Regions from separate parts of the Actinosynnema sp. NPDC053489 genome, predicted to be linked through region 1. Evidence: riboswitches for the same ligand, from Rfam matches in the RefSeq annotation. Region 1 holds a riboswitch; each other region holds the start of a gene.
What was found. A riboswitch is a leader RNA that binds a small molecule or an ion and turns the genes downstream of it on or off. The one in region 1 is predicted to bind cobalamin.
Positions count from the first base shown of each region.

Region 1 (2,253 bases):
GTCGAACCCGCCGGTCAGCACGCCGTCGGCGAGGCCGGCCAACTCGACGTCGCTCACGTCGTCGCCGTGCTGGCGGATGATCGAGCCGATCAGGCCGTCACCGGGCGACCGCCGCTCGCGGCGCACGATCTCCTCCATGTAGGACAGCGACTCCGAGATGGCGCCCAACGCCTGGCCCGCGCCGCCGAACAGGTCGAACCGCGCCGCCGCCAGCTCCTGGAACCGGTCGCGGTCCTCGTAGGGCACGCCGAGCAGCTCGCAGATGGTCAGCGACGGGATCGGCAGCGCGAACTCCTTGACCAGGTCGACCGGCCCGGTCGCGGTCTCCATCGCGTCGAGCCGCTCGGTGACGATCGCGTCGATGCGCGGCACGAGCCGCGACAGCCGGCGCATGGTGAACTCGGGCGTGAGCAGCTTGCGCAGGCGGGTGTGGTCGGGCGGGTCGGCGAAGCCCAGGCCGCCGGGCGACTGCTCGATCCGGCCGACCGCCGCGCCGAGCCGCGCGTAGTCGTTGCTGAACGCACCTGTGTCGGAAAGCACCTTCTTGGCTTCCTCCAGGCCGGTGACCAGCCACACGCGCAGGCCGAACGGCACCGGGATCCGGTGCACCGCACCGCTGTCCCGCATCCGCTCCAGCTCCGCGACCGGGACCACCCCGTCCCGCTTCAACGGGACCAGCGCACGGTCCGGGAGCAGCGACAACGCCCGCGAGCCGATCTTGCCCAGCACCCACCGCGTCGCCGAACGCCGTGCGACCCACGCCACCAAGCCGTCGCGCACGGACGCCAGAGTCGTCATCGAACACCCCTCTTCCCCAGATCGAATCGCCCGACGGTAACCGGCCGTCGGGGTGAGCAGCATCGCGCCAGAGGCGGATTGACACACCATGATCCGTGACAGACGATCGGCAATCGCGCGCGAAACGGGGGAAGCCGGTCGAAATCCGGCGCTGACCCGCAACGGTAGGTCCGAGAAGGACGAGCCCGAACACCCGTCGCACGTGCCACGCTCCAGACACCGTCGAGGTCAACGGGTCGGAGCCCCGGGGGAGGTCGGTCACGGCAGTCCGGGGTCCGCTCGCGCCTCGCGCCCCGGAAAGGCCGAACATGTCGTTGAGACGGACCGCCGCCGTCATCGCCGCCGCCGCCGTCACCGCGCTCGCGGTGGTCCCCGCCGCCGAGGCGCGGGCCGTGCCGACGACGGACGTCGCCGACGCCGCCGCCGGTTGGCTCGCCCGGCAGCTGGTCGACGGCGACCACTTCGAGAACGTCTACGACGGCGTCGCCTACCCCGACCACGGCCTCACCCTCGACGCCCTGTTCGCCTTCACCGCCGCCGGCGTGGCGTCCGACAGCGCCGACAAGGCCGCCGCCTGGCTCGCCGAGCCCGACGTGGTCAACGGCTACCTGCACTCCGGCGACCCCGCCGAGTCCTACGCGGGCGCGCACGCGAAGCTGGCCCTGGCCGTGCAGGCGCGCGGGCAGGACCCGACGGCCTTCGGCGGCGTCGACCTGGTCGCGGGCCTCACCGCGCTCCAGGCGCCGTCCGGCCGGTTCCGGGACAAGTCGCAGTACGGCGACTACTCCAACGGCTTCACCCAGGCGTTCGCCGTGCTCGCGCTGGACCGGTGGCGGGGCGCGCCGCAGGCCGCCGTCGACTACCTCGTCGGCACCCAGTGCCCCGACGGCGGGTTCCCGCTGGTGCTGGAGGCCGCCACGTGCGCCTCGCACGTGGACGCCACCGCGATGGTCGTGCAGGCGCTGCTCGCCGTCGACCGGGGCGGTCCGGCGGCCGAAGCGCTCGACTGGCTGACCGCCGCCCAGCAGTCCGGCGGCGGGTTCCTGGACGAGGGCCAGACCGGCGAGGGCAACGCCAACAGCACCGGCCTGGCCGCCCAGGCGCTGCGCGCGGGCGGTCGCACGGCCGCGGCGGACCGCGCGACCGCGTTCCTGCGGTCGTTGCAGGTCGGCTGCGCGGCGGCGGAGCCCGACCGGGGCGCGATCGCGTTCGACCGGTCCGGGTTCACGACGACCACCTCGTTGCGGGCGAGCGCGCAGGGCGTGCTGGGCCTGGTCGGTGTCAACTTCGCCGACCTGACGGCGCGGGGCGGCCAGGCGGGCGCGCCCGTGCTGGACTGCCCGGCCACCACGACCACGCCCACGTCGGGCGCCACCACCACGACCACCACCACGACGGCCGGCACCACCACCGCGGAGCCGACGACCACGTCCGCCGCGACCACCACCGGCACGA
Region 1 is NZ_JBITXT010000004.1:248,688-250,940, forward strand. Features, by position in the region: gene ACIGNX_RS10910 (cytochrome P450) at 1-798, opposite strand, end outside; cobalamin riboswitch at 892-1,014, shown strand; gene ACIGNX_RS10915 (prenyltransferase/squalene oxidase repeat-containing protein) at 1,107-2,253, shown strand, end outside.

Region 2 (2,253 bases), on a different contig from region 1:
TGCCGCTCCACCTCCCGCCGGGTGTCTTCCGGGAGGGTGGCGTACCACTTGCGGTAGCGGGCCGCGGGCAGCCGCACGGGGTTGCCCCGCAGGTGGTCCTCGGTGAGCCAGTCGGCGTCCTGGCCGCCGGCGGCGATGAGCGCGTGGATCAGCGCGTCGCCGTCGAGGTCGGCCACGCCGGGCAGCTCGTCGCCGATGTCGTAGCCGCGCTCGCGCATCGCGGCGAGCAGCCGCACCACGCTGGCCGGGGTGTCCAGGCCGACGGCGTTGCCGATGCGGGAGTGCTTGGTCGGGTACGCCGACAGCACGACCGCGATGCGCCGTTCGGCCGGCGGGACGTGGCGCAGCCTGCCGTGCCGCACGGCGATGCCCGCGACCCGGGCGGCCCGCTCCTCGTCGGCCACGTAGACGGTCAGGCCGTCCTCGTCGACCTCCTTGAACGAGAACGGCACGGTGATGATCCGGCCGTCGAACTCGGGGATCGCGACCTGGGTGGCGGTGTCCAAAGGGGACAGACCGTCGTCGTTGCCGTCCCAGGCGGCGCGGCTGCTCGTCAGGCACAGGCCCTGCAGGATCGGCACGTCGAGGGCGGCCAGCGCGCCCACGTCCCAGGCGTCGTCGTCACCGCCGGCGGACGCCGCGGCGGGCTTGGTGCCGCCGGCGGCCAGCACGGTGACGACCAGGGCGTCGGCCTTGCCCAGCTCGGCCAGCAGCTCCGGCTCCGCGGCGCGCAGCGAGGCGCAGTAGACCGGCAGGGGGCGACCGCCCTTGGCCACGATCGCGTCGCACAGGGCGTGCACGAACGCGGTGTTGCCGGCCACGTGGTGGGCGCGGTAGTACAGGACGGCGACGGTCGGGCCCTGGTCCGGGTCCTGGCGCTCCAGCAGCCCCCAGGTGGGCGTGGGCTCGGGCGGCGCGAAGCCGTGCCCGGTGAGCAGCACGGTGTCGGAGAGGAAGCGGTGCAGCTGGGCGAGGTTCGCCGCGCCGCCGTGCGCGAGGTAGGCGTGGGCCTCGGCGCACACGCCGCCGGGCACGGTCGACAGCTCCATCAGCGGCGCGTCCGGGTTCTGCTCGCCGCCCAGCACGACGACCGGCAGCCCCGAGGCGAGGAGCCGGTCGAGCCCCTCCTCCCACATCCGGCGACCGCCCAGGATGCGCACGACCACCAGGTCGACGCCCTCGACCAGCGCCGGGAGGTCGTCGGCCGCCGTGCGGGCGGGGTTGGCCAGGCGGTAGTCCGCGCCGCTGGCCCGGGCCGACAGCAGGTCCGTGTCGGAGGTCGACAACAGCAGGATCACGTGCGTGCTCCATCCCTCGGGGGTCCTCGCCCCGGTCGTAGGGGACGGCGAGCGGAGTTCCTGACTCCCGGGGCCTCCCCCGGTCACAGTGGCGGGACCGCGCCGGACTCGCACCGGCTTCCTCCTGCTGCTTCGCCGTTCGGAGGTCACCCTAACGGCAGTTAGCATCCAGTCCATGCCCACGGCTTCTCCCGCGCCCCTCGCCGGCGGACCCGCGTCGGCCGGTCGAACCCGCCCGGACGCCTGCCCCGGCGCCGTCGACGTGCACCGGGCCGCCGACGGCGGCCTGGCGCGCGTCCGCGTGCCCGGCGGCACGTTGAGCGCCGCGCAGGTCGACGTGCTGCGGGCCGCCGCGATCGAGCTGGGCGACGGGGTGCTCGAACTGACCTCACGGGCGAACCTGCAGATCAGGGGCCTGGCGCCGGGTGCGGAGCACGAGCTGGGGGCACGGCTGCGCGCCGTCGGCCTGCTGCCCTCGCCGACGCACGAGCGGGTGCGCAACATCGTCGCCGCGCCGCTGGAGGACAACCAGGCGCTGGTCGACGCGATCGACGCGGAGCTGTGCGCGACGCCGGAACTGGCGTCCCTGCCCGGGCGGTTCCTGGTCACGGTGGGTGGCGCGGTGAGCGGCCTGTCGGGTGACATCGGGCTGGTCGGTGACGCGTTGTTCCTGGCCGGCCACGATTCAGGGCTGCGGGTGACCGACCCGGTGGCGGCCGTGGTGACCGCCGCGCGCGTGTTCGCCGGCATCCGCGGCGACGCCTGGCGGCTGTCCGAAGTGGACGGCGGTGTGCCGAAGATCACGGCGGCGTTGGGCGTTCCGGGTGACGCCCGGGTCGCGCCGGCTGTGACGCCCGTCGCACCCGGCGCGCACGGCGAGGTGGTGGTGGCGGGTGTGCCGCTGGGCCGGTGGGACGCCCGGCTGCTCGCCGGAGTGCCCGTGCGGCTGACGCCG
Region 2 is NZ_JBITXT010000007.1:418,665-420,917, forward strand. Features, by position in the region: gene cobN (cobaltochelatase subunit CobN) at 1-1,298, opposite strand, end outside; cobalamin riboswitch at 1,332-1,466, opposite strand; gene ACIGNX_RS19135 (hypothetical protein) at 1,474-2,253, shown strand, end outside.
Region 2: linked by a shared signal. The riboswitch ahead of cobN (cobaltochelatase subunit CobN) and the one ahead of ACIGNX_RS10915 (prenyltransferase/squalene oxidase repeat-containing protein) in region 1 are both predicted to bind cobalamin.

Region 3 (2,253 bases), on a different contig from region 1:
CCACGGCGGCAGACTAGGGCACGTGTCCGAGTTCGCCCGAGTCCTGGCCACCCTGCGGCAGATCCGCGGCCTCAGCCCGTTCTTCGCCCTCGACGTCGGCCGGCCCGACGACGGCTGGCACGACGGCGCCGACCTGCCGCGCGGGCCGGCCCTCGCCGACGCCGTCGACCGGATCGGCGTCCGCTACCGCACCGGCGAACGGCGGGTCGCCGCGTCGCTGTTCTTCCTGAGCTACACCGCGCGGCTGCTCAGCCCGGTCGTCGCCGCGCGCGCGGTCGGCGGGACGGCGCCGGACGTCCGCCCCGGCAACGTCTGGTGGCGCTACGGCCCGGAGGGGCTCCAGGTGCGGCTGAAGGACCCGGTCGCGGGCGTCGGCATCGCCGAGTCGATGGAGCCGGTGGTCGAGGCGGTCCGCGCGGTCGCGCCCGTCGCCCGCGGGCTGCTGTGGGGCAACGCCGGGTCGTCCGTGGCGGGGGCCTTGCGCACGATCGCCCGCAGCGGTGTCGACTGCGCCGGGCTGATCGACGAGCTGTTCGCCGACCCGCCGCTGCGCGACACCGGCGGGTTCGCCCCCTTCCCCGGCGAGGTGGTGTTCCGGCGGCGCAGCTGCTGCCTGTACTACCGGCTCGACGGCGGCGGCACGTGCGGCGACTGCCCGCTGCCGCGCCGACCCGGCACGTGAGGAACACGACAACTCGTCTGGTCGGTTGTGCCGGACCTCGATCGACATCTACCGTTCGGGCGCCGCAGTGGACGGGAAGCCGGTGGGAATCCGGCGCGGTCCTCGCCACTGTGACCGGGGAGCCAACCCGCCGAGAACGTCACTGGCCGCGCCGCGGCTGGGAAGACGCGGGGACGGCGTCGATCCGGGAGTCAGGAGACCGGCTGCGGCACGAGTTGTTGTTGACCTTCCACGAGGTATGGAGGAGGCCGTCATGACGAGCCCCGCGCATCCCCTTTCCACTCCCGTCCCCCGGTGGGCCTACGCCGTCGCCCTGGTCGCGCTGATCGTGGCGTGGCTGGTCCTGCAGGAGAACGGCATCGCGCTCGGCCACGCCGCCGAGGCCGTGCACGAGTTCTTCCACGACGGGCGCCACGCGCTCGGCGTCCCGTGCCACTAGGGCGCGCCGACATGGCGAACACGTCCTCGTACCGGGGGTTGCTGCTGCGGGGTGTCGGCGCGGGCGCGGTGTCCGGGCTGCTCGCGGGGCTGGTCGGCGTGCTGGTGGTCGAGGTGCCGATCCGGGCGGCGCTGGCCGTCGAAGAGGCCCGGCCGGTCGAGCCGGGCGCGGGTCACGACCACGGCGAGGTGTTCAGCCGCGGCACGCAGGTGGTCGGCGGTGTGCTCGCCGCGGTGCTGGTGGGCCTGGCCGTCGGCGCGCTGTTCGCCACCGCCTACGCGGGGGCGCGGCGCTGGTTCCCCGGCAAGGCGCCGTTTACCCGGGCGGTGGCGCTGTCGGTGGCCGCGTTCGGCGCGGCGGCGCTGCTGCCCGCGGTGAAGTACCCGGCCAACCCGCCCGCGGTGGGCGACCCGGACACGGTGGAGTACCGCACGGTGCTCTACCTGGGGTTGATCGCGGCCGGGCTGCTGGTCGCGCTCGGCGCGAGCCACCTGGCGTCCCGGCTGGGCCACCTGTCGTCGCCGGTGCGCGCGACCGCCGTGGCGCTGGCCGTGGTGGCGGCGGTGGTCGTGCTGCTGGTCGCGTTCCCGGCCACGCCGGACGCCGTGCCGGCGGACGTGCCGGCGTCGGTGCTGTGGGAGTTCCGGTTGGCCTCGCTGGCCGAGACGGCCACGTTGTGGCTCGGTCTCGGCGTGGTGTTCGGCCTGCTGGTCGACCCGGCCACGCGCCGGGTCCGGCAGGTGGCGCCGGCGGTGTGACCGCAGGGCGGGGTCGTCTCAGGCGGCCCCGCCCGCGAGGCCGGCCAGCAGCGGGAGGTCGACGCCGACCAGGGATTCGCGGAACACGCGCCGCTCGCCCGGCTCCACCGGCACGTCGCACGGCACGACCAGCACCGTGCAGCCGGCGGCGACGGCGGAGGCCACGCCGGTCGGCGAGTCCTCCACGGCCACGCACCGGGTCGGGTCGACGCCGAGCAGGCGCGCGGCCTTGAGGTACGGCTCGGGCAGCGGCTTGTTGCGGCGGTCCACCTCGTCGCCGCACACCGTGACGTCGAACAGGTCACGGCCGATCGTGTCGAGCGCGACCTCGGTCAACTGCCGCTCGGTGGACGTCACCAGCGCCATCGGCACAC
Region 3 is NZ_JBITXT010000005.1:413,874-416,126, reverse strand. Features, by position in the region: gene ACIGNX_RS14260 (LysE family transporter) at 1-4, opposite strand, end outside; gene ACIGNX_RS14255 ((2Fe-2S)-binding protein) at 23-682, shown strand; cobalamin riboswitch at 723-905, shown strand; gene ACIGNX_RS14250 (CbtB-domain containing protein) at 936-1,121, shown strand; gene ACIGNX_RS14245 (CbtA family protein) at 1,133-1,879, shown strand; gene ACIGNX_RS14240 (HAD family hydrolase) at 1,898-2,253, opposite strand, start outside.
Region 3: linked by a shared signal. The riboswitch ahead of ACIGNX_RS14250 (CbtB-domain containing protein) and the one ahead of ACIGNX_RS10915 (prenyltransferase/squalene oxidase repeat-containing protein) in region 1 are both predicted to bind cobalamin.